3 regions of the Sporosarcina sp. FSL K6-1540 genome follow, and region 3 is predicted to be linked to each of the others. Evidence: riboswitches for the same ligand, from Rfam matches in the RefSeq annotation. Region 3 holds a riboswitch; each other region holds the start of a gene.
What was found. A riboswitch is a leader RNA that binds a small molecule or an ion and turns the genes downstream of it on or off. The one in region 3 is predicted to bind lysine.
Positions count from the first base shown of each region.

Region 1: it holds a riboswitch for lysine, as region 3 does, so the genes downstream of both, MKY15_RS15570 (aspartate kinase) here and dapA (4-hydroxy-tetrahydrodipicolinate synthase) in region 3, are expected to answer to the same signal.
Region 2: it holds a riboswitch for lysine, as region 3 does, so the genes downstream of both, MKY15_RS12480 (Na+/H+ antiporter NhaC family protein) here and dapA (4-hydroxy-tetrahydrodipicolinate synthase) in region 3, are expected to answer to the same signal.

Region 1 covers NZ_CP152018.1:3,292,326-3,303,074, reverse strand. Annotated here, with positions in the region: gene MKY15_RS15605 (MarR family transcriptional regulator) at 1-329, opposite strand, end outside; gene MKY15_RS15600 (LuxR C-terminal-related transcriptional regulator) at 533-757, opposite strand; gene MKY15_RS15595 (thioesterase family protein) at 830-1,273, opposite strand; gene sdhB (succinate dehydrogenase iron-sulfur subunit) at 1,412-2,218, opposite strand; gene sdhA (succinate dehydrogenase flavoprotein subunit) at 2,224-3,978, opposite strand; gene MKY15_RS15580 (succinate dehydrogenase cytochrome b558 subunit) at 4,099-4,707, opposite strand; gene MKY15_RS15575 (YslB family protein) at 4,945-5,361, shown strand; gene MKY15_RS15570 (aspartate kinase) at 5,872-7,089, opposite strand; lysine riboswitch at 7,181-7,360, opposite strand; gene uvrC (excinuclease ABC subunit UvrC) at 7,410-9,203, opposite strand; gene trxA (thioredoxin) at 9,350-9,664, opposite strand; gene MKY15_RS15555 (electron transfer flavoprotein subunit alpha/FixB family protein) at 9,790-10,749, opposite strand, start outside.
Region 2 covers NZ_CP152018.1:2,649,886-2,660,634, forward strand. Annotated here, with positions in the region: gene MKY15_RS12460 (DUF72 domain-containing protein) at 75-938, shown strand; gene MKY15_RS12465 (sulfite exporter TauE/SafE family protein) at 938-1,762, shown strand; gene MKY15_RS12470 (bifunctional UDP-sugar hydrolase/5'-nucleotidase) at 1,766-3,142, shown strand; gene yunB (sporulation protein YunB) at 3,184-3,945, shown strand; lysine riboswitch at 4,001-4,182, shown strand; gene MKY15_RS12480 (Na+/H+ antiporter NhaC family protein) at 4,326-5,897, shown strand; gene MKY15_RS12485 (ABC transporter substrate-binding protein) at 6,297-7,490, shown strand; gene MKY15_RS12490 (branched-chain amino acid ABC transporter permease) at 7,624-8,499, shown strand; gene MKY15_RS12495 (branched-chain amino acid ABC transporter permease) at 8,513-9,463, shown strand; gene MKY15_RS12500 (ABC transporter ATP-binding protein) at 9,453-10,232, shown strand; gene MKY15_RS12505 (ABC transporter ATP-binding protein) at 10,235-10,749, shown strand, end outside.
Region 3 covers NZ_CP152018.1:2,293,882-2,304,630, forward strand. Annotated here, with positions in the region: gene rlmD (23S rRNA (uracil(1939)-C(5))-methyltransferase RlmD) at 1-34, shown strand, start outside; gene MKY15_RS10640 (dihydropteridine reductase) at 85-783, opposite strand; gene MKY15_RS10645 (phosphate ABC transporter substrate-binding protein) at 2,065-2,907, shown strand; gene pstC (phosphate ABC transporter permease subunit PstC) at 2,966-3,880, shown strand; gene pstA (phosphate ABC transporter permease PstA) at 3,882-4,709, shown strand; gene pstB (phosphate ABC transporter ATP-binding protein PstB) at 4,786-5,556, shown strand; gene phoU (phosphate signaling complex protein PhoU) at 5,576-6,229, shown strand; gene MKY15_RS10670 (DUF4256 domain-containing protein) at 6,345-6,911, shown strand; gene dapA (4-hydroxy-tetrahydrodipicolinate synthase) at 7,017-7,901, opposite strand; lysine riboswitch at 8,024-8,201, opposite strand; gene MKY15_RS10680 (SprT family zinc-dependent metalloprotease) at 8,956-9,609, shown strand; gene MKY15_RS10685 (alpha/beta hydrolase) at 9,856-10,749, shown strand, end outside.

The sequences.
Region 1 (10,749 bases), 1.0 Mb from region 3:
ACCCGTTCACCTTCGCTAAGAAGATGAATTCGGACAACACGACGATCTTGATCATTGCGGACACGCTTCACAAGCGAGTTCTTTTCCATCCGATCGACCAAATCAGTCGTAGTACTGAATGCAAGGAACATCTTGTTCGACAAATCCCCAATCGTCATATCTCCATGTTCAAATAGCCACTGTAAAGCAACGAATTGAGGTGGAGTGATTGTATAATTACTAAGAATTCTACGGCCTTGTTGTTTGATGATTGCTGCAACATACCGTAATTCTTTCTCCATATGTGCAACTTCATCTGTATATTGAATTTTTGGTGGGTTATTTTCCATCAACTGAACCAGCTCCCTGAAAACAAATACTGTCTACCTATTGTCCCCCTTTTTTGCGCTTATGGCAATACCTAATAAATTGATGGTAAAAAACGTTAAAAAAAGCTGTTTGAGAGCTGCATAATGCAGATCAAACAGCTACTGTTACAAGGCATCAATCACCTACACTCGGCTATGATCACCCTTCATCATTAACACCTGCTTCAACGCAATTGTAACTCTCCCAACCGTAACAATTCGATTACCGCTTGTGCTCTGCCGGAAACACCTAGCTTTTGAATTGTGTTCGAAATATGGTTGCGAACAGTCTTTTCGCTGATTCCGAGCCGCCCCGCAATATCTTTTGTCGTTTGATCTTCAACGAGCAGATTAAAAATTTCTCGCTCTCTTGCCGTAAGCAAAGAACGGTTTTTAGAGTCCTCTATCAAGACGCGCCCTCCTATCCACTTTCACTTTAAAATATGTGAAGAGGCGGCGAGCTGTGCCGGCTACATGGTGATTTAGTTAACAAAAAGTATTTTCTCCTCTTCAGACCACGCAACACCTTTGCCCGTCTGTCTGCCAATCTGAACCATCGTACCTCGTCCTGTGAAGACGATATCATCTTTACTGTTCTTCGCCATATAGTGAATATCAACAGAACTGTTACCAACTGCGGCGGCTTTAACGAATATTTCCAACTTTTCATCAAAAAAGACTTGCTTCAAAAAATCACATTGCAAATCAGCAACGACCGGAAAATTTTCACCCTTTGGATCAAGCCAATTATTCATAAGCCTAATCTCTTTTAAGAACTCAATCCTCGCATGCTCAAAATAAATAAATGGGACCGTGTTGTTCAAATGACCATACATGTCCGTCTCAGAAAAACGAACGGATATAGGTACAGAAAACTTGAATTCCGATTCCCATGTCGACAACTCTTTTATGTACACTGCTTTCACTGACCAAACATCTCCTCTTCTAAAATGAATACTCATTCATCTATTCTATCAAATACTCCCTAATAAATGAAGGTGCTAAACAAAAATAGAAAAAAGCCCCGCCAAGGCATAATGCCGTAGCGAGGCTAGGGACTGAAATCAGTCCACCATATGGTCACTTCCGAAGAAGTTTTTGAACATTTGTACGTTCGTTGCACGGTTCATTGCTGCAATCGAAGTAGTCAAAGGAATTCCTTTTGGACATGCAACTACACAGTTTTGTGAGTTACCACATTCGCCAATTCCACCGTCTGTCATAATCGTCGCCAGACGTTCGTCTTTGTTCATTGCACCAGTTGGATGCGAGTTGAACAGCCGTACTTGTGATAGCAATGCAGGTCCCATGAAGTTCGTATTGTCGTTAACGTTCGGGCATGCCTCAAGACATACACCGCACGTCATACATTTTGAAAGTTCATATGCCCATTGGCGTTTACGCTCAGGCATACGAGGTCCTTCACCAAGGTCATACGTGCCGTCAATCGGAACCCATGCCTTAATTTTTTTCAACGAATCAAACATGAATTCTCTGTCAACAATCAAGTCGCGAACGACTGGGAATGTCTTCATTGGTTCAAGTTTAATCGGCTGTGTAAACTGATCTACAAGTGCCGTACAAGATTGGCGTGGACGTCCGTTGATAACCATTGAACATGCCCCACAAACCTCTTCCAAACAGCTCATTTCCCAGTTAACTGGTGTTGTTTGCTTACCTTCTGCGTTGACCGGGTTACGACGAATTTCCATTAAAGCAGAAATGACGTTCATATTCGGTCTATATTCTAATTCAAAACTTTCCCAATAAGGTTGTGATTCAGCAGTATCCTGACGTCGAATTTCAAAACGAACCGTTTTCTGTGACGTCTGCTGTTCACGTTCTTGTACTGCCGTATTGTTCTCGCTCATTTAGGTCAATCTCCTTTCTTCGCGGAGTAATCGCGTGTACGTGGTGGAATCAAGGAAACATCTACTTCTTCATAATGGAAGATTGGTGCAGAATGTCCATCGAATTTCGCCATCGTCGTTTTCAAGAAGTTCTCATCATCACGATTCGGGAAGTCCGGTTTGTAATGGGCTCCACGGCTTTCATTACGGTTAAGTGCACCAAGAGTGATAACACGAGCCAAGTATAGCATGTTTTTCAGTTGGCGCGTAAATGTTGCACCTTGGTTAGACCATAGTTGTGTATCCGTAATGTTGATGTTTTCATAACGCTCAAGAAGCTCAACGATTTTATCGTCTGTCGCTTGTAGTCTGTCATTGTAACGAACTACTGTTACGTTATCAGTCATCCATTCGCCAAGTTCTTTATGAAGAACATAAGCGTTTTCAGTACCGTTCATTTTAAGCGTATCATCCCACTTCTGCTGCTCTTCTTTCACTGCTGCGTCGAAGATTGTAGAAGGTAGGTCCACTACAGAACGTTTCAAACCTTTCATGTAATGAATAGCGTTCGGTCCTGCGACCATACCGCCGTAAATTGCTGAAAGGAGTGAGTTTGCGCCAAGACGGTTTGCACCGTGCTGTGAATAATCACATTCGCCCGCCGCGAATAGACCTGGAATACTTGTTTGCTGATTATAGTCAACCCATAGTCCGCCCATTGAATAGTGGACAGCCGGGAAGATTTTCATCGGTAATTTACGTGGATCGTCGCCTGTGAATTTCTCATAGATTTCGATGATTCCGCCAAGCTTAATATCAAGCTCTTTTGGATCCTTATGGGAAAGGTCCAGATACACCATGTTTTCACCGTTGATACCAAGTTTTTGGTTAACACAAACGTCAAATATTTCACGTGTTGCGATATCACGCGGTACTAGGTTACCGTAATCCGGATACTTTTCTTCAAGGAAGTACCAAGGCTTGCCGTCTTTATAAGTCCAGACACGTCCACCTTCACCACGTGCCGATTCACTCATAAGACGCAGTTTATCGTCTCCTGGAATTGCTGTTGGGTGAATTTGTATGAATTCACCATTCGCGTAGTGTGCACCTTGCTGATAAACGATAGAAGCTGCAGAACCTGTATTGATGACAGAGTTTGTCGTTTTCCCGAAAATGATTCCAGGTCCACCTGTTGCCATAATAACTGCATCACCTTTAAAGGCTTGAATCTCCATCGTTTTCATGTTTTGCGCTTTAATACCGCGACAAACACCTTCTTCATCAAGAATAACACCAAGGAATTCCCAGTGTTCGTATTTCGTCACAAGGCCAGCAACTTCATGACTTCGAACTTGCTCGTCTAGTGCGTAAAGGAGCTGCTGTCCTGTCGTCGCACCAGCGAAAGCCGTACGGTGATGCATTGTACCTCCGAAACGTCGGAAATCCAACAATCCTTCTGGCGTACGGTTGAACATAACGCCCATCCGGTCCAATAAACTGATGATTCCTGGTGCTGCATCCGTCATTGCCTTAACTGGTGGTTGATTCGCAAGGAAGTCTCCGCCGTATACAGAGTCATCGAAATGAATGTCAGGTGAGTCGCCTTCCCCTTTTGTATTTACTGCACCATTAATGCCGCCTTGTGCACATACAGAGTGGGAACGTTTAACCGGAACAATGGAGAACAAGTCAACCGGCGTACCTTCTTCAGCGGCTTTGATAGTTGCCATCAGGCCGGCTAGTCCACCGCCGACGACAATCAATCTGCTTTTTGCCATTATTGTTTCACTCCTCAAATTATAGGTGATCTCGTAGTCATTTAGTTAAGTTGTTATTTAATTACGCCTGGGCGTAATTGCGTCCAAATTTGAATCAGCAGGGATTTCTGCTGATTCAAATTAAACAAATGCAAGTAGTGCTTGTATACCGATTACAGAAAGCACTAGGAATATTGCCATTGAGATATACGTAACGATGGTTTGTGAACGTGGAGATTGTGTAATTCCCCAGCTTACTAGGAATGACCAAACGCCGTTCGCCAAGTGGAATGTAGCTGCAAGGACACCTGCAATGTAGAACGCAAGCATGAATGGACTCGATAAGATGTCAGCCATCATATCGTAATCAACTTCATCTCCCAATGCTTTTTGAACTCTTGTTTGGAAGATGTGCCATGCGATGAACACGACTAGGAATACTCCTGTAATTCGTTGTAGCATAAACATCCAGTTTCGGAAAGTCCCGTAACGCTTTACGTTATTTTTCGCTGTGAAAGCTATGTACACACCATAAAACGCATGGAACATAAGTGGGATGTAGATGATGAACCATTCAAGAAACAGTACGAACGGTAAGTTACCCATGAAATTGGATGCAGTGTTGAATGCCTCTGGGCCGCGTGTGGCAAAATGGTTAATCACTAAGTGTTGGGCAACAAAAAGCCCCACTGGAATGATTCCGAGCAGTGAATGAAGACGACGCAAATAAAAATCTGATTCTCTCGACAAGTCTTTTACCCTCCTTTATTAACTGAGTCCTTCAGTGCGCCTCTGTCATCATTTCGACATGAAGCGACCGTTGACGACGTACCTCTTCGTGGTACAATATTATGACATAACCATTGTACTCCTCAGTTTTGAAGAGGTCAAGACGATGTGGGCTTTTCGACACGCCCGAATTTAATATATTATTATTCTCTTGGATTCATTAACGCTATCATTTAACCGAAAGGGTTGCATATTCGATTGGAAAATACTACATATGATTCACCAACCCGTTTTGGCTATGAAATTTTACGAGATCACGTGTTGCCAAGTATCCTCGGGAAACATGAAGATGAAATCCTTTATTGGGCCGGAAAAGAAGTAGCTCGAAAATTCCCGATTTTTGGTATTGATGAACTTCCTGAGTTCTTTCAAGAAGCCGGATGGGGACCACTTCATCTTGAAAAGACGTTGAAAGACGAGGCTTTTTATTCTTTAAAAAATGATTTCGCTACAAATGCCCAAAACAGATCTTGCCAACTTGAAGCCGGTTTCATTGCACAACAGTACCAGAAATTTAGTGGACTGCTCACTGAGTGCTACGGAGAATTTAACGCAAAGGATGGTCTCATCCATTTCCAAGTCAAATGGGACTTAAAAACGAAAGTTGAGGCATGAAAAAGAAGATGCATCCTTTAAATCGGGCGCATCTTCTTTTTCATACAACTAATCTATATATGTTGAACTATTGATTCTATATGATCTCCAGCGAAGGCATCTCCATGCGCCGTGCGTTGTTCAGAGGTTTCTTTATGTCAACATATATAACTAAAAATAACCAGTAAATTACTGCTTATTTTCATGATGAAACACTCTATGTACAGTTTCCGTTGGGTTGCACCTCTCACAGTTTTCTCGTTAATCGCATGAGGGGTTTTTGGGAACGAATGAATAAGCACTTTCCAATCCATAATAGAGCAGCCAAAGATGGAATTTTGGCTGCTGAATCCATCTATATAGCATTTCCTTTTTAATTTTAAGGAAGTGTCACTTTCTATATGGAATTGCACTGTAACTTGTATAGTCTTAACTAAAATTTACAAGGAAGGCTTTATTAAAAGTGATAGAGCGCCCTTTGTCTTCAGGCACTTGCAATAAAATGGTTAACAATAGACATAACAAATTATTTCAGTCGTTGTCTAACCCGAATTGTTTATGAAGCGCCGCTACCGCTATTTCCATATCCGATTCTGGAATAACTACGGATACCTTGATTTCAGACGTACTAACCATTTTCACAGGAACTGATGCACTACGGAGTATCTCAAACATTTGTGCAGCGACTCCTGGGTTGGATACCATTCCACTTCCAACGATTGAAACTTTCGCAAGACCCACTTCAAAGTCGGCTCTGTTGTAACCAAGGGCTTCTTTTTCTGTCTCCAAAACATTAATAGCTTCTGCAAAATCCTCTTTCTTAATGGAAAATGACACAGACGGCTGTACGCCTTCCATAATTGTCTGGACGATAATATCGACGTTAACATGGTGATCCGCAAGTGCAGTGAATATATTCGCAAGCGAGCCATTGTATGGAACGTCATACATAACTGTAATCCGAATAATATCTCTTTCAAAGGCGATGCCCCGAACAATTAAATTGTTTTCCAAATCAATTTCCTCCTTGATAATCGTTCCTTCACCTTCCATATGTGCAGGTCTGACCCGAAGCGGCATTTGATGGTTCTTGGCAAACTCCACCGCTCTTGGGTGAAGTACTCCTGCGCCTAAATTCGCGATTTCAAGCATTTCATCATATGATATTTCCTCAAGTTTCTTCGCTTGTCCAATTAATCTTGGATCTGTCGTAAATACCCCTTCAACGTCTGTGTAAATATCACAGATAGCTGCATCAATTGCAATCGCAATCGCCACAGCACTTGTATCAGATCCCCCGCGACCAAGTGTTGTCAACTCACCCGAGCTGTCAGCACCTTGAAAGCCGGTTATCACTGCAACAGCACCCGATTCAAGCGTCGATACAACCTTATCTGCATGGACTTGCTCGATTCGCGCATTGCCGTGAACTGACTCTGTCGTTACACCCGCTTGCCACCCTGTATATGAGCGAGCCTCCAAACCTTGTGCCGCAATTGCCATCGCTAAAAGGGATGCTGTTACTTGCTCCCCTGTCGCAAGTAGCATATCAAGTTCGCGGCGGCCCGCTTTCGGATTAACTTCCACGGCGAGCTTTAGAAGATCATCCGTTGTTTTCCCCATTGCAGAGACGATAACCGCAACTTGATTCCCCCGACTTACTTCACCTTGTACAAGCTTTGCAGCGCGTGCAATCCTCTCGGGGTTCGCAACTGATGTGCCACCAAATTTCATTACAATTCGTTCCATAATTATTCCCTCCAATTTCCCCCTGAACGCAAAAACGGCCCTCATAAGTATGAGAGCCGGTCCGATTGGAGCGCTCGCCGAAGAGCCGCCCCGTTCAGATAGCTCTCCAGGTATTTTTATACCTGACAGACTTCCATTTATTCAATGGAAATCCAGCAGGACAATCGTGACAGCCGATTGGTCCGCTTCGGCGAATACTCCTTTCAATCCCGTTCATCAGGCTGCCGCCTTCCGGAGATTTACTATTGGTATCCGCACCTCTATCTTCACTACATATGCAATTTTTTAGTGAAAAAACTCAGTGCGTTCACTCTATCACATTACTTCTCTTCTCGCAATGCCTCTTCACGGAAATACGTTTCCACTGATTCCGCAACCACCTTCGGCAAGCCCGCTTGTTGCAGCTCTTCAACGGATGCTTCACGAATCTTTTTCATAGATTCAAAGTGTTTAAGTAATAATGTTTTCCGTTTCGGTCCGACGCCTGGTAATCCATCGAGCGCTGATGTCAATGAATTAGTTTCGCGCCGTTGCCTGTGGAAAGTAATTGCAAACCTGTGCACCTCGTCTTGAATTCGCTGTAACAAGTAAAACGCTTCACTCGTTCTCTTTAGCGGGATCATTTCAATCGGATTGCCATAGAGAAGTTGCGCCGTCTGGTGTTTATCGTCCTTCGCAAGTCCAGCAATTGGAATCGACAAGTTCAACTCATCTTCAATGATTTCCCTGGCCGCTTCCATATGACCTTTACCACCATCTATAACGATAAGGTCAGGTAATGGTAAATCATCCTTTAGCACACGGATATAACGCCGCCTTACAACCTCACGCATCGCCGCATAGTCATCGTGTGCTGCCGCAGTTTTCGTCTTATACTTTCGGTAGTCTTTACGGTTCGGTTTCCCATCAAGGAATGACACCATCGCAGAGACGGCATCTGAACCGTACATATGTGAATTATCAAATGCCTCAATACGGTACGGTATGGTGATATTCATCGCCTTGCCAAGTTCTTCACATGCGCCAATTGTACGAAGTTCTTGTCGTTCAATAAGTTGGAACTTTTCTTTCAATGATATCTCAGCATTCTTGATGGCTAGATGGACGAGATCTTTCTTTTTACCGCGCTGCGGAATGAAGACGTTGACATCTAGAAGTTGACGGACGATTTCACTATCCATTCCCTGAGGCAACAGGATTTCTTTCGGGATTAAATGTTGGGACTTACCGTAAAACTGCCCGATGAACGTTAGCAGTTCTTCTTCCGGTTCTTGATAAACCGGGAATAGCGATACATCCCGTTCAATTAGCTTTCCCTGACGGACGAAAAAGACTTGAACACACATCCATCCATTGTCCACAGCAAATCCGAAGACATCACGATCAGTGAAATCACTCATCGTCATCGCCTGTTTTTCCATAATCGCTTCAATATTAACAATCTGATCGCGGTATTCTTTCGCGCGCTCAAACTCCAAATTCTCCGCAGCTGCAGCCATTTTTTCCGTCAATTCTTTTTTCACACTTTTATAGCCGCCATTCAAAAAGCGGGTAATATCATCAACCATTTCCTTGTACGTTTCCAATTCCACTTCATTGACACAAGGGGCGAGGCACTGGCCAAGATGGTAATACAAACAGACCCGATCAGGCATCGTATGACATTTTCGATAAGGATAGAGCCGGTCAAGCAACTTTTTCGTTTCACCGGCGGCAAAAGCATGAGGATACGGACCGAAGTATTTCCCTTTGTCTTTTTTCACTTGTCTCGTAATGATTAGTTTCGGATGACGCTCTGCCGTTAATTTTAAGTATGGATAGGTCTTATCATCTTTTAACATGATATTATATTTCGGATCATACTGTTTGATAAGGTTCAACTCGAGGACAAGCGCTTCCAGATTGGTTGAAGTGACAATATATTCAAAGTCTATGATTTCTCCAACAAGTCGCTGTGTTTTAGCATCATGGCTACCCGTAAAATAACTACGAACCCGATTTTTCAACACTTTCGCTTTTCCCACATAAATGATTGTCCCTTGCCTATCTTTCATCAAATAACAGCCTGGCAACTCCGGTAATATGGCCAACTTTTCTGCGATTAACTCATTCATCTAATTCACCTACCAAAAAACCGGGTGCCAATGAAGGACCCGGTTATTCTATCAAATACATCTCGGCTATTTGCGACTGCCGCTTCGCTTTCATCGCAAAAAATATTTCGCCCAGATTTTGAACTTCTGCTAAATTAAGTTACTAATTAAGCGTGTTTTGCAATCAATTCAGCAAGTGCTTCTTTTGGTTTAAAGCCGACAACTTTGTCAACAATTTCTCCATCTTTGAAAAGAACCAAAGTAGGGATTGACATGATACCATATTTACCAGCTGTTTCTTGGTTGTCATCAACGTCAACTTTAACAATGTTCGCTTTACCTTCGATTTCGCCGTTTAGTTCTTCAAGAACTGGAGCGATCATTTTACAAGGTCCACACCAAGGTGCCCAAAAGTCAACAAGGACAAGTCCTTCTTTAATATTTTCGTCAAAACTCTGATCAGTCGCGTGAATAATAGCCATAATAAATTTTCCTCCTCTTAATAGATAACCTATGTCTGTATTATAGCATGCAGCTATATGACGGGCTAAATATATGCTTAGTTATTGAAAGAAGCTCCCCACTATTGAGGGAGCTTCACTTTAAATTAGTTTGTCTTAATTTTTTTAATTTCTTCAATCATCATCGGAATAACCTCGAAAAGGTCACCAACAATTCCATAGTCTGCTACTTTGAAAATATTCGCTTCTGAATCTTTATTGATTGCCACGATTACTTTCGAGTTAGACATTCCTGCCATATGTTGGATTGCCCCCGAAATACCTGCAGCAATGTACAAGTCCGGTGTAACAACTTTACCAGTTTGCCCGATTTGTAGAGAATAGTCACAGTAATCCGCGTCACACGCTCCACGAGATGCACCGATTGCTCCACCTAAAAGTGTCGCAAGTTCTTGCAATGGTTCGAAGCCTTCCGCACTTTTCACGCCACGGCCCCCTGCAACAACAACTTTCGCTTCTGAAAGATCGACACCCTCTGTCGATTTACGAATAACTTCTGAAATGATTGTACGAAGATTGGTAACATCAACAGATAGTGCAGCTACGTCGCCTGTTCTGCCTGCGTCGTGCTCTAAAGGCGCAATGTTATTCGGACGTACTGTGATGAATAGAAGTCCGTCTTTGTTCTTCACTTTTTCAAATGCTTTACCAGAGAAGATTGGACGGATGAATACCGCAGCATCGCCCTCGCCTTCAATAGTAGTTACATCAGAGATTAAACCTGATGCTAGTTTACTAGCAATCTTAGGTGACAAATCTTTCCCTAAAGCTGTGTGACCGAACACAATAGCTTCCGGTTTCTCTTGTTCGTAAACCGCCATAAACGCTTGGCTGAATGCGTCAGAAGTATATAGTTTCAAATGTGGATGTTCCACAGTAACGACACGGTCTGCTCCGTAATGAATCATTTCTTCTGCAAGTGACTGAACAGCATCGCCGAGCAATACCCCGACAACCTCTCCGCCTCCCGAAATCTTTTTAGCAGCTGCAATCGCTTCGAATGAAACGTTACGCAAAGCTCCTTCTCGTGCTTCCCCAAGTACTAC
Region 2 (10,749 bases), 360 kb from region 3:
GTATACTTCATCAAATCTGTTGTCTAAATATGTTAATATAGATAGTACCGATTCATTTGAAAGGAGGCAGAGGAATGATCCAAATCGGATTAACCGGTTGGGGTGACCATCCGGACGTATATAACTCTTCCTCTTCGAAGAAAGAAAAATTAATTGATTATAGTGCACACTTTCCAATCGTCGAACTGGATGCTACTTTTTATGCCATTCAGCCGGAGCGTAATATTCGCAAATGGATTAAAGAAACGCCAGATAACTTCCGATTCATTGTCAAGGCTTACCAGGGTATGACTGGGCATCATCGGGGTGAACTCCCGTATGCATCTGTGGATGAAATGTACAATCTTTTCCGGCTATCGGTTACACCACTTCAAGAAGCAGGCAAACTCGCGATGATTCTTGTCCAATTCCCTCCATGGTTTGACTGTACAAAAGAGAATGTTGAGGAAATTCGCTTCGTTTGCGCTAAATTGCATGGATTCGATATCGCCGTTGAATTTAGGCATCAGTCATGGTATTCACCCAAATTTCAACTAGAAACTCTGTCTTTTTTGAAGAAACTGAACGTAATTCACTCGGTGTGCGATGAACCGCAAGCAGGGCAGGGGAGTATTCCACTAATAGCAAATACCACTCGTCCGGATAAGGTTCTTGTTAGATTGCACGGCCGTAATGTAGCAGGGTGGCGCAACACTACGGGTGATGATAAAGCATGGCGTAAAGTTAGATATCTGTATAACTACAATGACACTGAGCTGAAGGAGATTCAATCAGCTGTTCAAAAATTAAAACAAGAAACGAATGAGGTTTTCGTCATTTTTAACAATAATTCCGGCGGACATGCAGCACAAAACGCGAAACATTTTCAAAAAATGCTCAATATCAACTACGAAAGTCTGACGCCGAAGCAGCTTGACTTTTTTGAAGGAGAATTTTGATGGAATTTATTTTATTGGCCGTTATCGGTCTAGCATCTGGAATTGTTGGGGCACTTGTCGGATTAGGTGGTGGTATCATTCTGGTGCCAGCAACACTTTACGTTGGCATTAACCTTGGCTTAATCGATGGAATTACACCGCAAACCGTCGTTGGGCTATCTGTTATTATGATGATCTTTACGGGCTTGGCGTCGACAATTTCCTATATGAAGACAAAAACAATTGATTTCAAAAGTGGGTTCATCTTTTTCTTAGGAAGTGTTCCCGGGACACTTATCGGTGCATTTGTGAATAAAGGACTTGACCTGCCATCATTCAATCTCTATTTTGGTATTTTACTTATTCTATTATCGACGCTTCTTCTGGTACGTAAATATTTGAAACCGGTCAGCTGGTTTGTCAATCACGGCAAAAAAAGAACTTTCACGGATAATACAGATCAGACTTTTATTTATGGGTACCCTGTTTGGTTTGCATTATTGCTGACATTTGGCGTCGGATTTGCATCGGGTCTTTTCGGCATCGGAGGAGGTTCAATCCTCGTACCAGCGATGATTCTACTCTTCTTATTCCCACCGCATGTCGCAGTCGGTACATCTATGTTCATGGTGTTTTTATCAGCTCTCGTCAACTCAATCACGCATATTTCACTTGGCAATGTACCGTGGCTTTATACGATTCCAGTCATTCCAGCAGCATATATCGGGGCTAAAATAGGTGCTCGGTTAAATCAAAAGATGAAATCGGAAACGCTTGTTGTTGCACTGCGAATTATCCTGCTCTTACTAGGAATCAGATCGATTATTGACGGACTTATGGGGTGACATATGAATCACAAGGTTGAAACAATTCATTTCTATCATACAAATGATATCCACAGTCATTTTGAAAGCTGGCCGCAAATTAGTAGGCTTCTTTGTGACAAAAAGCGCGAGCATTTAATAGAAGGAGATGCTTGTTACCATTTTGACATCGGAGATCACGTTGATCGTTCTCATCCATTTACGGAAGGGACGAAAGGTCAAGGAAACATCCGATTGTTGAATGAAGCAGGCTATGATGCGGTAACAATCGGCAACAACGAAGGAATTACCATGTCGAAAGAGGCTTTATCTACTCTTTATAAGGATGCCAAGTTCGATGTCATTCTAAGTAATTTATACGAAGAAGATGGTAGTCGTCCAAAATGGTTGTTACCTTATAGAATCTACGTTACTGAGCAAGGGACAAGAATTGGTGTTATAGGAGCTACTGCAGAATATAAAGCCTTCTATTTGAAGCTCGGCTGGCAAGTGACGGCGCCTCGCCAAAATTTAAAGCTTGTTGCTGAAAGCATTGCTGCTGAGACGGATGTAATTGTTTGTCTATCACATATGGGAATCCATGAAGATGAAAAGCTTGCAGAAGAATGTTCAGAAATCGATGTCATTTTAGGCGCGCATACGCATCATCTATTTCATGACGGCAAATTGATTGGTAATACACTTTTGGCTGCAACAGGTAAATACGGTGAGTATGTTGGTCATGTAACCGTGAAATTTAACACGGATGCTAAAGAACTTTTACAAATGGATGCGGAACTTGTCAGGACAGATTCGATTGAAAGCAATGAAAAAGATATTGAAAAAGTAAATGATCTAATCAAAATAGGAAAGCAGGCAATGGAGGAACAAGTTTTTTATAATCCTTCTCACTTATCTCAAAATCTATTTGATGTTAGTTCGCTGTCCTCTTTCTTTGGTAGAGCGCTCATTGCGTATTCTCAAGCGGATTGTGCCATGTTTAACGCAGGAATATTTCTAGGTAGTCTCGAAAAGGGGTGGGTGACAAAAGAGGATTTACATTCACTTCTACCTCATCCAATCAATTTATGTCTCATTACACTCGATGGATCAGAATTGAAAGAAGTCTATGAGCTGTCATTAACGAAAGAGTGGCCGCAAATTGAAATCAAAGGACTTGGTTTCCGTGGCTCGTTAATGGGTGCGATGATTCATGAAAGACTTTATAAAAATAGAAATGATCAGCTTTTTGCGGGCAATCGGGAGGTTGTATCAGGTCAAAAATATACACTTGCAACACTGGATATGTTTACTTTCGGTTTTTTCTTTCCATCGCTTAAACATGCAGAAATAGAGTACTATATGCCTGAATTAATCAGGGATGTGCTTGGTTGGTACGGAACCACACTAATTAAAGAATGAACGACTACCTTCCTGCATAACGTATAGTAGGAGGAGTCGTCTTGAGATTTCACGGCCAAGTTACTAGAAAATCCAGGAAGAAAAAACGCAAATTGTTACCCCTTCTTATTCCTGCAATTCTTATCGCAATTGCCCTTTTTATTTACATTATTAATGCAAGGCTTGCCCCAATTTATATTCAATATGCAGAGGTACAGACAGAAAAAATCGCGGCCCATGTTATCAATAAAGCCATCAATTCCAGGACTGCCAATGTACTTGATGTCAATGATATCATTGTAAACGTCCCGAACGATTCTAAAGGGATGGTGAAATTCAACACTGAAATCATCAACAGAGTATTAGCGGAGACACATGGTCTTGTCGAGTCCCATCTTCAACAGGCTGAAGCGGGCAATCTAGCTTTATTACCAACAGATGAGATAGAATTTGATTCGCAAGCAATGAAACGTGAAGAGGGAATTGTCTTTTTTGTCCCTCTTGCTCAAGCGGCAAATATTCCACTACTAGGGAACTTAGGGCCTAAAATACCGATTCGTTTTCATGTCATAGGTCAAGTACAAGCGACTATAGATACAAAAATTAGTGAATTTGGTATTAACAATGCCGTTGTTGAAGTGAATATATTATTAACAGTAAATGTCCAAATCATTGTCCCACTTGCAACAAAGCAAAGTGTAGTGACACAGAAGATTCCGGTAGCTATGGGACTAATTCAATCAACAGTACCTCAAATCTATACGACTGGTGGTGGGGATCCGCCATCGGTCGAAGTTCCAGCCCCTCCCGCGATAGAGGAATGAAAAGGGACTTGAAAATGGTGTGGATAACTGATAGGCTAGTAGAGGATTGAAATATCGATTGGGTAGAGGCTGCATTGCTTATTAGTCACACACGCGAGATTGACACCGATGACCGTGTGTAAAAGGAAGCTTTGCCGAAGTTTGGTAAGATCGTCGGGATCTATCAGGCTGGGGTTATTCCGAATAGGGATAACACTGTCATACATTTTTGAACATGTATGATGAGCTACAAGTCGTGAGTTAGATAAGCAGTATTAGTTATCCAACAAACGAAACGTAGATAAAGCCGGCTCCTGATGCACTCTGCTGAGTGTAATTAGTAGCCGTTTTTTTATTCCCCCTATACAGGGCCTCAACCCGACTAAATGGAGGAATAGTAGATGATAGGAACATGGGTATCAATTTTACCACCACTAATCGCAATTATTATGGTGTTTGCAACTAAACGGGTGCTGTTGTCGCTCGGAGCAGGAATAGTCTCAGGTGCTCTGCTGGCGGCGTCGTTCGGACCTGTTGAATCATTAAAAAATTTATTGGAGTCAGTTAAGGCTACATTTTGGGATGGTGGACTGAATACAGGGAACATTTACATTATCCTTTTCATCCTTCTATTAGGGGTTATCACTGCATTTGTTAGTTTATCCGGTGGAAGCAGGGCATTTGCAGAATGGGCAGTGCGGCACATCAAAACAAAACGTGGTGCAAAACTGCTCACAGTATTTCTCGGTATAGCTATTTTTGTGGATGACTATTTCAATGCATTGGCAGTTGGCCAAATTGCTCGTCCGATTACAGATCAGCATCGAGTTTCAAGAGCAAAACTAGCTTATTTCATCGATTCAACCTCAGCACCGATTTGTGTCATTTCACCAATTTCAAGTTGGGGTGCCTTTTTAATAGGCCAACTTGCACTTATATTTGGTGGTGCTGCAGCGATTAGCTATTCACCACTATCTGCCTTCATTATGATGGCGCCTATGAATTTTTACGTTATTGCAACACTTGCAATGGTGTTTTTCCTTGCGTGGACCAATTTCGATCTATTCGAAATGAAGAAACATGAACAACTTGCTACAGAAACAGGTCAATTATTTGATCCTGCTAAAACAATTCCAGGTCAGTTAAAAGAAGACTTCCCAGTACACGCACATGGCCGCGTTCGGGATTTAGTCGCACCAATCGTCACACTTGTTGCAGTGACATTTGCGGTTATGATTTGGACAGGTTATTTAGCCGGCGGATCAATGAGCCTTTTGTCAATTTTTGAAAATACGGATGTCTCTCTTGCATTACTGTCGGGTGGAATTATCGCCACGCTAATAGCGGTAGTATTATATATGCAACAGATGAAAAATAATGAAACGGCAAGCTATTCTCTTATTGGCAGTGCCTTTATAAATGGATTGAAAGCAATGATGCCACCTGTGCTGATTCTTATTTTTGCATGGTCATTATCATTCCTGATAGGAAAATTGGAAACAGGCTTATATTTATCAGAGCTTGTGTTGAAATCGAATATATCGGTTTCATTCCTGCCGGTCATCATGTTTATCCTTGCTTGTATTATGGCCTTTTCGACAGGTAGCTCATGGGGGTCATTTGGTATTCTTATGCCGATTGCAGGAACCATAATGATTGACGCGGCACCGGAAATGTTACTGCCAGCACTTGCAGCAGTACTTGCGGGAGCAGTTTTCGGCGATCATGCTTCACCGATTTCTGACACAACGATTCTATCTTCTACAGGTGCAGGCTGTAACCATATAGATCACGTTGCGACACAGTTTCCTTATGCATTAATCTGTGCATTGGTGGCCACAATGGGCTATATCATCTTAGGTATCACAGGCTCCATATGGATAGGTCTAGTTGGTGTTATTGTTATTCTTGTAGTATTGTTTTCTGTTTGGACGATGAAAGCTAAAAAAGAGGCAACACAGCTGTCTTTATAATAGTAAATGATTGGAAGCGGTGAACTTTTTACCGCTTCTTTATTATGTTTAAAATAGTTTTCTAACAAAAAAATGTTTTGACAATAGTCAGATAGGTATATATACTAGGCGTTAAGACTAAAGTAATCAGAAAATGGTGAACTTCCATTCAATGATTAGTTAAAAGTATTAGGAAAGGATGATATTGTATAACTAATCTTTCTATTAACTGTTAGACTTATTCGAAGAAATTAAACTTCGAAAGATGAGAACTGAAAACTCTCTATAGACCGAATAGAAAGTTTGTTTTACAATAAGCATGTAAGCGGAAACAAAATGATATCTTTCGGAATGCTAAATCGTTTGTCGTACTAGTTCGATTTAAATTGTCGGAAGTATCAATCAAAAGGGGGATTTTATATGAAATTGAAAAAGTTTGCAAGTGTATTTGCCGCTTCCGCTCTAGCAGTCGGATTGTTGGCAGGGTGTGGTGCAGGGGACAAAGCTGAGGAAGGAAGCACAGGTGGATCTAAGGGCGGCGATACGATTAAAATCGGAGTCAACCTTGAATTATCAGGTGCTGTTGCCTCTTACGGTACTTCCGAACTATCGGGAATTGAACTTGCAGTTGAAGAAATTAACGCTGCAGGCGGTATTGATGGCAAGGAAATTGAACTTGTCAAAGTCGATAATAAGTCTGAGCCTGCCGAAGCAACGAGTGCAGCGCTTAAATTGATCACTCAGGATAAAGTAATTGCAATCATCGGAGCAGCTACAAGTGGTGCTACTGTTGCACAGGCTGAAATCGCTAATGGCAACAAAACTCCACTTATCAGCCCATCTGGGACAAGCCCGAACGTAACAGTTAAAGATAACGGGGACGTTAATGAATTCGTATTCCGTACGTCATTTATTGACCCATTCCAAGGAACGGTTGCAGCAAACTTTGCAGCGAATGATCTTGGTGTTAAAAACGTAGCGATTTTCTCTGATAATGCAAGCGATTATTCAAAAGGTCTTGCATCATCGTTCAAAAAAGATTTTGAAGCTGCAGGTGGTAAAATTGTTGCTGAAGAATCTTACGTAGGTAAAGATTCTGATTTTCGTTCAACTCTTACACGCATTAAAGCAGCAAATCCTGAATTCATTTTCATCCCTGGATACTATGAAGAAGTAGGATTGATTGTTAAACAGGCTCGTGAAATGGGTATCACTGTTCCACTTATGGGAGCAGATGGTTGGGATTCTCCAATTCTACTTGAACTTGCCGGTGCAGAAGCATTGAATAACACATTTACAACAAATCACTATTCATCTGAAGATCCAGACGGTATCATTCAAGAATTCAACAAAAAGTTCAATGACAAATATAGTAAATCACCTGACGCATTTAATGCCCTTGGTTATGACACGGTTTATCTATTAGCTGATGCTATTAAACGTGCAGGCGGTCCAGATTCTGTGAAGATTAAAGATGCTCTAGCTGAAACAAAAGATCTTGAGCTTGTAACTGGCTTGTATTCGGTTGATGAAAACCATCACCCTGTCAAATCGGCTACTATTCTTGAATACAAAGACGGCGAACAAGTCTTCAATACAAAAGTTAATCCTTAAATCAATCACGCAACTAATAGAAGTGGTAAACTTCTGCTGAATGAAGTTAAAACTGTAGGAATGGAGGGAGGATGTCCTCCCCTCATTCCTTTTTTAAGCCTTATTTTAAAGCTGGAAAAGGAGTGAAAAGTTAATGGAATGGTTACAACAGCTAATAAACGGTATTTCACTCGGCAGTATTTATGCGTTAATTGCACTAGGCTATACAATGGTTTATGGAATTATCAAACTCATAAACTTCGCACATGGTGAAATCTTTATGATTGGTGCATTTATTGGGTATTACTCCATCGCGGGTTGGGGTCTTGGATTCATCCCTGCCCTACTATTATCAATGGCTTCCTGCGCAGTTATTGGCGTTCTTATCGAACGAATAGCCTACAAAAGATTACGAAATGCGACAAGAATCGCGGCGTTGATTACTGCAATTGGGGTGTCACTTCTTATTCAAAATGGTGTCATTTATATGCGTGGTGCGCAACCTAATGCGTATCCAGAAGTACTACGCAATAAATCATTTGATTTTTTCGGTGCTCAAATAAGCAGTCAGTCAATCCTAATTCTTTCTGTTTCTGTCACATTGATGATCATTCTTCAATTTGTTGTACATAAAACGAAAATCGGAAAAGCGATGCGAGCTGTTTCCTATGATGCTGAAGCAGCTAAGCTGATGGGAATTAATGTTGACAACACAATCTCGGCTACGTTTGCGATTGGATCAGCTTTGGCTGGTGCAGCGGGCGTTATTTTCGGTATTTATTATACAAAGATTGACCCGTTAATGGGTATTATTCCTGGTTTGAAAGCATTCGTCGCAGCTGTCCTTGGTGGAATTGGAATTATTCCCGGAGCCATGGCTGGAGGTCTTGTGCTTGGAGTAGTAGAAACATTTGTCAGTGCGCTTGGTTTCTCTCTTTGGAGAGATGCTGCGGCATTCGTCATTTTGATTTTAATACTCATCTTCAAACCGTCGGGACTCTTTGGTAAAAATACACGTGAGAAAGTGTAGGTGAAACAATATCATGAAAAAGTCAAAACAGTTTTGGTCATTTATTGCTTCATCTCTAATCGTTTATACGGTTATTCAAGTGCTCATCAGTGTAGGTATATTAAATGATTTTCATTCTAATACATTAATCTTTATGGCAATTAATATTATGTTGGCCGTCAGTTTGCACTTAGTAATTGGTGTTACAGGACAGTTTTCACTTGGTCATGCAGGATTCCTAGCAGTGGGAGCCTATATTTCGGCAATCGTGACGATGAAATTCCAACTGCCATTTCCAGTTGCAATTTTAGCGGCAGGGGTTATTGCTACAATTGCAGGGCTAATCATTGGGATTCCAAGTTTACGGCTACGCGGCGATTATCTAGCAATTGCTACACTTGGATTTGCGGAAATCATTCGTATTGTTTTCTTGAATATTGAATATGTAGGTGGAGCGGCAGGGATGCAAGTGACGCATTTAACTACATGGACCTCTGCGTTTATCTGTCTTTTCGTTACAATAGTAGTTATCGTCAATTTCACAAATTCAAGGCATGGCCGCGCGTGTATCTCAGTTCGAGAGAATGAAATTGCGTCGGACGCTATGGGAATCAATACAACGTATTACAAAGTATTAGCGTTTGCAATTGGTTCTTTCTTTGCGGGAGTTGCTGGGGCTTTGTATGCACATAACTTTTACATTATTCAACCTGCTAACTTTGGATTCTTAAAGTCAATCGATATTTTGATCTATGTTGTGTTGGGTGGTTTAGGAAGTTTGTCAGGAGCAATTGTTGCAACAATATTATTAACAATCGTTTCCACATTCTTACAAAGTTATCCTGAAACACGCATGATTATCTATAGTCTAGTACTTATCATTGTTATGCTTTATCGTCCAAAAGGCTTAATGGGCACAATGGAAATAACGGATTACTTCAAGTTATGGAGAGGTTCGAAAGGAGGCAGCCAGCATGACAAGTGAACCGTTACTGAGAGTGACAGATGTAGGTATACAGTTTGGCGGGCTGAAGGCAGTTTCGAATTTCAATATGGAAATCAATCAAGGTGAACTTATTGGGCTCATTGGTCCAAATGGAGCGGGTAAGACAACGAGTTTCAACTTATTGACAGGTGTTTATAAGCCTACGGAAGGCGATATTTTATTCAAAGGGAAACGCATTAATGGTATGGCTCCTTACCAGGTAACACGCAGGGGAATTAGTCGGACATTCCAAAATATTAGGTTGTTCAATGAACTATCCGTTTTGGATAATGTTAAAGTTGCTTATCACTCATTAGCGAAGCATTCAGTTCTAAGTTCTATGCTACGCCTTCCATCCCATTTTTCTGGGGAGAAAGAAATGGAAGAAAAAGCAATGGAATTCCTCAAGATTTTTGAATTGGATAAATATAAAGATGAAGATGCAAAAAATCTTGCATATGGGAAGCAGCGGAGGCTTGAAATTGCACGGGCATTAGCCGCAGGCCCGGAGTTGTTACTACTTGATGAACCAGCTGCTGGGATGAACCCGCAGGAAACGAAAGAGCTAATGGAGTTAATCGCATTTGTCCGTAAGAAATTCAATCTAACTATTTTATTAATTGAACATGATATGAATTTGGTAATGGGGATTTGTGAACGTATTTACGTATTGGATCATGGTGTACTTCTTGCTGAAGGAACTCCTGAAGAAATCCGTAATAATCCGAAAGTAATCGAGGCTTATTTAGGGGAGGAAGTTGACGAATGAGTATGCTAAAAGTTGACAACCTCAACGTCTATTATGGTAGTATTCATGCGCTTAAAGGTATTTCATTACATGTAGATCAAGGAGAAATTGTGACATTGATTGGTGCGAATGGTGCTGGGAAAAGTACATTGTTGAAAACATTATCAGGTTTATTAAAACCAAAAGAAGGCACTATAGAGTATTTGAATGATTCAATAGCGGGTAAGCAAGCCCAAGCCATTGTAAAAGCAGGAATCTCCCATGTACCTGAAGGAAGACGAGTGTTTGCAGATATGAGCGTTGAAGAGAATATTGAATTAGGTGCTTTTTTAAGAAAAGATAAAGCGGGTATTCAACAAGATTTCCAAAAAGTCTATGAGATTTTTCCACGTTTGCATGAACGACGCAAACAATCAGCGGGAACGCTGTCTGGCGGAGAGCAGCAGATGTTAGCGATGGGTAGGGCTATCCTGGCAAGACCGAAATTGTTGTTGTTGGATGAGCCCTCAATGGGACTGGCTCCACTAATGGTTAAGAC
Region 3 (10,749 bases):
TCATGTGGAGTGTGTGGCTTGGTTGGAGATTTGATTCGAGGATAAGGAAAACGGGAAAAGGTGAATCTTTTCCCGTTTTTAAAATCATAAAAACTCAGACAGTTGCTGTTGACGTTTATCGAGCATAATTTGTTCTGGTTTGATCCCTCGTTCACGCAGCAATTCAATATTCTGCATGAGGAATTCGTCACTGCCAACTATATAGAACTGTCCGTCTTTATCGGCAGTTAGATTTTTCACTTCTTCATAGTAGTCTCTCCGATTATCGACGAACCGTGATATGAATTTCTTATCAGGTGCAGATTCAAAAATAGTAGAGAATAGGAAATCCTTTGACGAATCGATGTTTAAGGAATGAACTTGATTGACGTTTTCCGCACGTTCAAAGTAATCAAGTACAAGTGGTCTGAAAGTTGCCAGGCCAACGCCTGATGACAATAGATAAACATTTTTGTTTTCTCTTTTAAGTGGTATATTCGAATGAGTTTTAAATATTGCAACTTCATTGCCAACTTCAAGATTTCTTAAGATCGCTTTAAACTCGGAGCAATGTTCTCTGATACGGGTTGTAATGCCAATTGAATTTTCATGAGGTAAAGTGGATATTGACATGTGGCGAATTAAGCTACGGTTCGGCTTATCTCCAGCGTTAAAACCTTTAAGTGCGAAATGAGTGTGGGAACCTTCCTCCCATGAAAAGTCCTCCGGACGATCGAGCAAGTATGTTTTCACTTCAGGAGTTTCTTCAATAATTTTATTTATTTTAGTCCAGTATATTTGCATTATACTCTCCCTTTACATTTATATTTTCTGTCACTATTAAATATATAGTAGTTGATAACGATTATCAATTAAATGGTTTTTTATTTCAAGTCTTGCAAAAAAAACTTTAATTAAATCAGGTTAGCTAGAATGCTTAATAAAAAGTTCCTATGTAACATTGAACTATGAATCCAATGTTGCATGCGAAAATTAATTTCTTCATGCTCACTTCTTGTTAGTTAAAGTATTTGATGGCAAACAACTATTTAAAAGGGAAGCAACTGAAATATATACATGAACGATGGTGTAGGTGAATACACATATGTCGAATGCGTTGCATGGTTGGAGATTTGAAACGAGATATTGAATGAAAGGTGAAGAATCGTTTTTAACTTGATTCTTCACCTTTTATGTTGAGTAATATATGCCAATCACCATGTAATTGGCTCTTATACAGACATAGTCAAACGATAAATAGACAAGGTAATTGTGAATTGGTATGGGGAATTTCATCGGTAAACTGGTTAGATAGGATAAATAGAGAGGTGTAGTCAAAGTATATAGTGCCATCTTTCATCCAATTAGAGATTTTCATATAATTTCTTTGGTGCAATTCGAAACGAACAGTTTTATATTGTTCCTTAAAAGCTTTATTCGAAGAGTTGGCATGGTTAGACTTACATACTATATAAATGTAAAAAGCTTGAGGATTCAAATTTGAATCCTCAAGCTTTTTACAATTCCAGTGTTTAATATATCGATTTTAAAAATTAATAAGAAACTAAATAAACAACATAGTTGATTTAAAGATTTTAAGCTCTTCCTAGCGGGTATAGAGATAACCAATAGGGCGTCCAAAATCAATTAGATTGCTCAAATAATCGGTCATCATCCCTTTACAGTTAATAGTTATAGGTCTGCTTACAAAGAAGGGAATATCACTCGGTAAACCTTCAAAACCATCAGTGGGACAAAAGGCGGTTCTTTTGGAAACTGTATTCTATGACATGACGAGATGATTACACAGCTTTGTTTGAGACTATAAAATTGAAATCATGTATTCAATCTACTTAGAATGACTGTGAAATAAATGGAAGGTATTTAAGTTTTAATTTCAACTCATCCTAAGTTATCTTGTCGAGTATTAATTCTTAACAATTTTTAACATAAAGCATCTTGCTTTTAATGAAATTTACAAAAGCTTTACAAAATACCTGTTGAAAATTTACACTAGGCGATTATTCTAGTATTAGACAAGATACGACATAAAAAAGTTCCTAACCTATTTCTAGGAGGTCACAAATGACTAGGTTGAAAAGAGTGAAAATGGGATTATTAACGCTGTCTCTAATTACTATACTATCCGCATGTACAAGCAATGATGAACCTAACGGACAAGCGTCAAAAGGTAGTAACGCAACAGTGTCTATTTCAGGATCAACATCTGTAGGGCCGCTTGCTGAAAAACTAGCCCACAAATATTCAGAGCAAGACAAAACGAATATTGAAATAAACCAAATTGGTTCATCTGCGGGTATTACCAACGCAATCAGTGGCGTGTCTGAAATAGGTATGTCTTCACGAGATTTAAAGGATGAAGAAATAGCGAGTGGATTGAATGAGGTCGTTATTGCTTATGATGGAATTGTAGTAGTGACTCATCCAACTAACAAAATAAAAGATCTTACGATGGAGCAAGTAAAGAAGATTTTTACTGGAGTAGTGACGAACTGGAAAGAACTTGGTGGAGATGATATGGAAATCGTTGTTGTCTCTCGCGAGGATGGTTCAGGTTCACGTGATGCTTTCCAAGAAATTGTCGATTACAGCTCTGGCGAATTAATAAGAAATGCAATTATTGCAAGTGGTAACGGTAATATTAAAACAACAGTAGGGAACAATAAACATGCAGTGGGCTTTATTTCATTTGAATATATAGATGACTCCATTTCGACAATCGACATTAATGGCGTAGCAGCAAATGCAGAAAATGTTCTAAAAGAACAATACAGTTTGTCTAGACCATTCTTATTTCTATATAAAGAAGGTCAATTAACAGAGGATGGCCAACGATTTATAGATTTCATCTTAAGTGAAGATGGACAACTCATTGCAGCTGAAGCAGGAGCTATTCCTATAAAATAAAAGATTCTTAAAGAAAAACAGAACCATAATTTTGAGTGTGATTTTGGAGGAATAAAGTGTGTCTATCCCAACAACTAACGAGCAGGCCGTAGCAATCGGTAAAGCAAATAAAAGGAAGTATTTGTTAGAGAAGGTGTCTTCAAGAATTTTCTTGATTTGCGCACTTCTTTCAGTTATCACTTTATTGTTAATCATTGGATTTGTATTTTATAAAGGAGCTCATCCCTTTGTAGCAGGTGGTTATAGCTTTATAGATTTTATTTTTGGTACTGATTGGGTACCGAGTGAAGATAAATTCGGTATCTTCCCAATGATTGTTGCATCAATTTATGCAACAGTTGGAGCATTAATTATTGGGGTTCCTATCGGTTTATTTACAGCGATTTTCTTGGCGGAAATTGCCTCTAAAAGAGTAGCTAAAATTATTTCACCAGCCATTCAGTTGCTAGCTGGTATCCCATCTGTATTATATGGTGTATTTGGACTTGCAATCATTGTTCCATTTTTACAAGATACGTTCGGTTTAGTGAAAGGACAAAGTTTACTAGCTGTTATTCTTGTGCTAGCAATCATGATGTTACCCACAATTGTGACTGTAGCAGAGACGGCGATTCGTGCGGTCCCTCATACATATCGTGAAGGATCATTAGCACTTGGCGTATCTCATATTGGGACAATTTTTAAAGTCATTGTACCAGCAGCTAAGTCAGGAATTATGACGGCAATCGTATTAGGTTTAGGTAGGGCCATTGGGGAAACGATGGCAGTTATCTTAGTAGCTGGTAATAGTTTAATCGTCCCTACGAGCCTTACAGATAGTGTTCGTCCACTGACGACAAATGTTGCTTTAGAAATGGGTTATGCATTCGGTACACATCAAGAAATGTTGTTTGCAACGGGAATTGTTTTATTCTCATTTATATTAATTTTGAATTTTGTATTAGCCAGAATCAGTGCGAAGGGTGGCAACTAAGATGAGGCAATTTAAAGATAACTTGTTACGTGGACTTTTATGGTTCTCGGCTTTCTTATCGGTTGCTGTCCTCGTTATGATTGTGGGGTTCATCTTTTATAAAGGATTTCGTTTAATCAGCTTCGATTTCATCTTTGGCGATTATTCACCAACTGGAGGCGGCGGTATTTGGCCAATGATTGTAACAACGGTCTACACAATTTTTATTTCATTGATCATCGCAACACCCATTGGGATATTAGCGGCCGTTTACTTGCAAGAATACGCGAAACAAGGGCGTTTGGTAAGAATCATACGTTTTGCAACAGAAAGTTTGACAGGAATCCCCTCGATTATTTACGGTTTGTTTGGGGCAGTATTCTTTGTAACAACCTTAAAGTTAGGTATGTCCATTATTGCTGCTTCATTAACATTAACGATTATTGTTTTGCCTGTCATCATCCGAACAACAGAAGAAGCATTGAAAACAGTACCGGCTTCCTATCGTGAAGGTTCGTTAGCACTTGGGACAACGAAGCTACAAACCTTATATAAGGTGATTTTACCTAATGCCATGCCGGGGATTTTATCGGGTATCATCCTCTCTGTTGGACGAATTGTTGGCGAGTCAGCTGCTATTTTCTTAACAGCCGGAACTGTTGCTGCCATGCCAAATGGAATCTTTTCATCGGCTCGAACGTTAACGGTTCATTCCTATTTAGTCACACAAGAATCGGGAGACATTGAACTTGCTGCAGCAGTGGGGATCATCTTAATCGTTCTCATTTTGATCATCAACCTTTCAGCAACCTACATATCAAAAAAGTTAAACAAAGGAACCAACAAATAAGGAGTGCTTATCAATGAGTACAGCAGTAATAGAACCAGCAATCACACAAAATCAAGTAGGAAAGGTATTTGCGCATATGGAGCAACATAAAGTAGGTACATCGAAAATTAATGTAACGGATTTGAATTTATTCTATGGTGAGAAACAAGCGCTGTTCGGCGTCGATCTTGCTATTCGTGCAAATGAGGTTACTGCTTTAATCGGTCCTTCAGGTTGTGGCAAATCCACTTTTTTACGAACATTAAACCGAATGAATGATTTAATTGATGGTGTGAAAATTACAGGTGAAGTTGTCATTGATCATGAAAAAATTTATAATTCAAGTGATGTAATTAAATTACGCACAAAAGTGGGAATGGTATTTCAAAAACCAAATTTATTCCCAATGAGCATTTACGATAATGTTGCCTATGGTCCAAAGGGGCAAGGCATAAAAAATAAAAAAGAATTAAATCGAATTGTGGAAGAAAGTTTACGCGGAGCCGCGATTTGGGAAGAGGTAAAAGACCGTCTTAAAACATCAGCACTAGGTTTGTCTGGTGGTCAGCAACAACGTGTTTGCATTGCACGTGCCATTGCGATGAAACCAGATGTTATATTAATGGATGAGCCTACTTCCGCACTAGATCCAATTTCTACGTTAAAAGTCGAAGAACTAATCACGAAATTGAAAAAAGATTATACGATTGTTATTGTTACTCATAACATGCAACAAGCTGCACGAATCTCTGATAAAACAGCATTTTTCTTAAATGGAGAAGTTGTTGAATACGATGATACAGATAATATTTTCTCTACGCCAAAAGATCAAAGAACCGAAGATTATGTCACAGGTCGATTCGGATAACAGGGGGTAACAAAGGATCATGCGTGAAAACTTCGAGAAAAATTTAGAGGAATTAAAAAGTAAAATCACCGAAATGGGTGAACTATCAATTATTGCCTTAGAAAAATCAGTTAAAGCCTTGAAAACACAAGATGTTGAAATTGCTATAAAAACCATGGAGGGAGATACAGCAATAGATAAACTTGAAGTGGAAATTAACCAGTTTGCAATCTGGATTATGGCAAAAGAAGCGCCTATTTCAAGGGATTTACGCGAAATTATTGGTGTACTTAAAATTTCGTCTGAAATTGAACGGATTGCGGATTTTGCCGTAAATATTGCAAAATCAACCATTAAGATTGGTCAAACAACATCTTTACTGGAAATCACACATGTAGAAAAGATGAAAGACATATCAATTGAAATGCTCCGAAAAGCACTCCAATCTTTTTTAGAGGAAAATATGGTACTTGCTAAAGAAGTTGGCGACTTAGAGGATGAAGTGGATCAATGCAGTCGTGAAAACTATAAAAAACTGACTACGTATCTAAGTGAACATCCAGAAGAAACAAATCAGCTTGTCCAATTATTATTTGTAAATCGTTATCTTGAAAGAACAGCAGACCATATCACAAATATCGCTGAAAGCGCAGCATATTTGATTAAAGGTCAAATATATGATTTCAATTCATAAAATAAAAACGGAGGAGAAAAATGAAAAATTTTCTCCTCCGTTTTTATTTAAGGTAGCTCGTAATAAAAATTAAGAGTATTCTATACATAATAAAAAAATAGGGGAGGAAACTAGTATGACAAAGAGAAACAAGGAGTTGTCACTAGAACAACGTGAAGAATTACTCGAAATATTGAAAGCTCGTTTTGAGAAAAACATGAATCGCCATAAAGAACTTGAATGGAGTAAAGTCCAAGCGAAGTTGGAAGCGAATACTGAAAAACTATGGTCGCTTAATGAGATGGAAATAACCGGTGGTGAACCGGATGTTGTTGGTCATGATAAAAAGTCGGGCGAATATATTTTTTATGACTGTTCAATAGAAAGCCCTAAAGGCCGTAGAAGTGTTTGTTACGACCTAGAAGCGTTGGAGTCAAGAAAAAAGCATAAACCAGAAAATAATGCTCTTGATATGGCTTCCGACATGGGCATTGAGCTTTTAACGGAAGAACAATACCGGGAGTTGCAGGAACTTGGAAAGTTCGATATGAAAACATCGAGCTGGGTGCAAACACCTGCCAATATTAGAAAACTCGGAGGGGCTATCTTTTGTGATTGGCGCTACGACACTGTCTTTGTGTATCACAATGGAGCAGAATCCTACTATGCTGCCAGGGGGTTCCGTGGCTCGCTGAGGGTCTAAATTTCGCACCCACTAAGCTTATAGACGATGAGATAGAGTGATGGGTGCCAGGTTCTTATTGATTTGTGAATTGTTTTAGAACCTGGTACCTGTCACAATGGTTTATTAAGAAGTTACTTTTTCATGGATATCTAGTGCTCGTTGTAGTGAACTTAGTTGTTCATCGCTTAAAGGAATCATAGGTAAGCGGACACCACCGACAGGGATTCCTTTTAAATTCAAAGCTGCTTTTACAGGTGATGGATTTGGAGCAGCAAAAAGTGCTTTCATTATTGGTAGTAGTCTACGATGAACCTTAGCTGCCTCTTGAATATTGCCGCTTTTGAAATGTTCAATCATCGTTTGCATTTCATTTCCTATAACATGGGATGCTACAGAAATAACACCTGTTCCACCAATTGATAACACTGGAATTGTTAAACCATCATCACCGCTATACAATGAAAAATCTTCAGGTGTATGAGTAATAATTTCGACCATCGCATCTAAATCACCGCTTGCCTCTTTAATAGAAACGATATTAGGTATTTTTGAAAGGCGAATGACTGTTTCAGCAGATATGTTGACAACACTGCGTCCGGGAACATTATAAAGTATAATCGGTAAAGATGTGACCTCCGAAATTGTCTTAAAGTGTTGATATAATCCTTCTTGAGATGGGTTGTTATAGTATGGCGCAACGAGCATAATACCATCGACACCTACATCTTCTGCAAGTATTGTTAGTTCAATTGATCCTTTTGTGTTGTTCGAGCCTGTACCAGCAATCACCGGAATTCTGCCATTCACAACGTCCACTGCAAACTTAAATAATTTGACCTTTTCTTCTTCTGTTAACGTCGGAGACTCTCCTGTTGTACCAGATACCACTAAGCCATCTGTTCCATTAGCAATTAAATAATTAATTAAGTTTTTTGTAGCTTGAAAATCAATTTCACCATTTTCATCAAAAGGAGTCACCATAGCAGTTAATACTTGTCCGAAATTCATTATTTCTCCACATCCTATAATTTATTTTAAAAAAATAGAGGAAGAAGGGCAGTTAGTGAATGAACGCAAAAAAGCAACAACAAGGGCTCGTTGTTGCAGTAGAAATAATAAATTATTTCTTTGCATAAGATAGCCCTCCATATAGTTTCCTATATGACAATTCTGTGTTTATTCAACACAGAACCAGCTTCAAGAAAATGAGATTCTCTCCACTTCGGCAAATTCCCCTTTCCACAAATGTCACAGGATCTCATCATCCTCCACGTGTGTACTGATGGTCTTTGCGCCTCTATCCTTACTTCAAAATTTTTGAAATAAGTGAATTTCTAATTAGACAAACCTTACCTCTATTCTAACGCAATTGCAAGGGAAAGGTGCCGAGTTCTAGAAAGGTTCTGAATTTAATGGGGACTTGATATTCTTTTAAATGTTATTTCGTCTGTTGATGACCCATTTATTTGAATAAAATACTAGTGAGAAGGGCTTGATGACCTTCATTTTCACTGGACTATTTCCGGCTAACTATTCATGACAGATTTACTGAGGGGTACTAGCCATACATTTTTTAGTAATCCTGTTGTGGATAGTAGCCTGTCGCGTTCCTGCATTGTTCAAGTGGAAAATGCAGCTGTTTTGGAAGAAATGAATAGATGACTTTCTATAGAGAGTGTAAGTGCCCGAAGATACAATTTCGGGCACTCTTGAACGTTGTATAATGTGCTTCTTGCTTACTTTTAAGAAAGACTATGCATCTAATCATGTGATGCCTAATAGAAAGTGACACTTCTTTACTATTAAAAAAGAGAAAATCATAAAGAAAGTTTCAGCCGCCAAAATTGTATCTTTGGCGGATTATATCCAGATAAGAAGAACCGCTGTTCTTTCGTCCCAAAAAGTAGTTGTACACGTAGCGTTTGTTGCCAGAATGGTTAATACACACTAAGATGAATGTATCAGGAAGCGAATCGATGGATTGTGGCTAAGAATAGAAAGAAAACAGCGGATTAGTTAATAAACAAGAGTTAGGAATAAATGTATAAAGGTGATGTTAGTTATGAAAGTTGAAATTGAAAATGAAATTATAGAATTTAATGTTCAGTATGGAAATAGGAAGAAGCTAGCGATTCAGATAGATTCGTTTGGTTTCATAACTGTTAAAGCTCCAAATGACACAAGTAAAGAAATGATTGTCAGTGCCATTGAGAGCAAAGGGAAAAGGATACTAGAGAAAATACATGAAATTGAAGTAGCTCGAGAAGCCCCTAAGGCAAGAGAGTATCACGCTCAAGGGAAGTTTTTATACCTTGGGAAAGACCGTTTTCTTCATGAGTTAATAGATAGTAGTGAGTTAAATGAAGAGGTACTTAAAAGAAATCTCAAGAAGTTCTATATCGCCAGCTGTAGGACGATTATAGAAGAACGGATAAAAATATATCAAAAACAACTAAAAGTAAAGCCTAAAATCATCGAAATAGTAGAGTCTAAAGCCAAGTGGGGTAGTTGTAGTTCGGATAAAAAGCTAACTTTTAATTATCGTCTAGCTATGGCTCCGGTTGAAGTCATCGATTATGTGATAATCCATGAACTTTGTCATATACTTCATATGAATCATGATCGCTCATTTTGGAGACGTGTCGGAAGTATTATGCCGGATTATAAAGAGAAGGAAGAGTATTTGGCGAGGCATGGGTATTCAATGTCACTTTAATAAAAACGATCACATTTCGAAATGTGATCGTTTTTTTTGTGTTCGAAAACGTATTCTCTATTGTTCTTGGTGATGTTTTACTTGTAGTTCCCCGATGGTTGAGGTCACAACTTACTTCAATTTGGTTAAATTGGAAGAGGTGAACGGATCCAGGGGATTTTAACCAATTTATCAAACTCGCATTGTTTTCTGCGAATTTAAATTAGTTTATGGTATTATTTACCTTGTATGGGAAGGTGGGAAGACATGAAAACTGAAAAAATCATTAAGACCACATTAGAGATAGTAGGTTTTCCGTTTGTAATGGCAAACATGTATTTTGATAAGAAGAATAGGGTAAGAGAAATAGGTGATTTAGTAAATATAAAAGATAGGGTAGTTCATACTGTTGTTTCTGAATGTGAAGAGACTAAATGTACTGTAATATTAGACGCGGGGTTAAGTTGCTGTTCAATTGATTGGTATTATATTCAGCCTCAATTGTCTAAGTTTTGTAGGGTAATCTCATTTGATAGAGCAGGATATGGTTGGAGCACTGCAATAGAGAAAGCATACACAAGCGAAGATGTTGTTAGTGATTTATCGGAGATTTTAGAGAAACTTCAAATAAATCCACCATATATCTTAGTAGGACATTCCTTTGGGGGTTTAAATATGCGATTATTTGCTAGTAAATATCCAAATAAGGTAGCATCTTTAATCTTAATTGATTCTGTTCATGAAAATAGATATTTGAGTGCTGAATGGGACACTGTTCGAAGGAAAATGCATAAGAAAAATCTCAAGTTATTCAAGTTCGGTTATCTCACCAGTGGTTTAGGGCTTCCGAAACTATTAAAACTTCCTGTTGGAAGAAAACAACTTCCAGAACCATATCAGAAGTATATTAAGTATATAGGATACCGTTCAAAATCTTATGAAGCTGTTTTTAAGGAATTTCTATATAGCGAAAAATCTGCTATGCAACTTAAAAAGTCCGAACCACTGAATTTAAACTTATCCGTAACAATTTTAAGTTCTAATAATATAGACCCAATTTGGATTAACCAACAAAAACTTCTTAGTAATTTGACAAATAATACTGTGCAAATTAAAACTAACAACAATCATTCAATACATTTAGAAAACCCAGAATTAGTT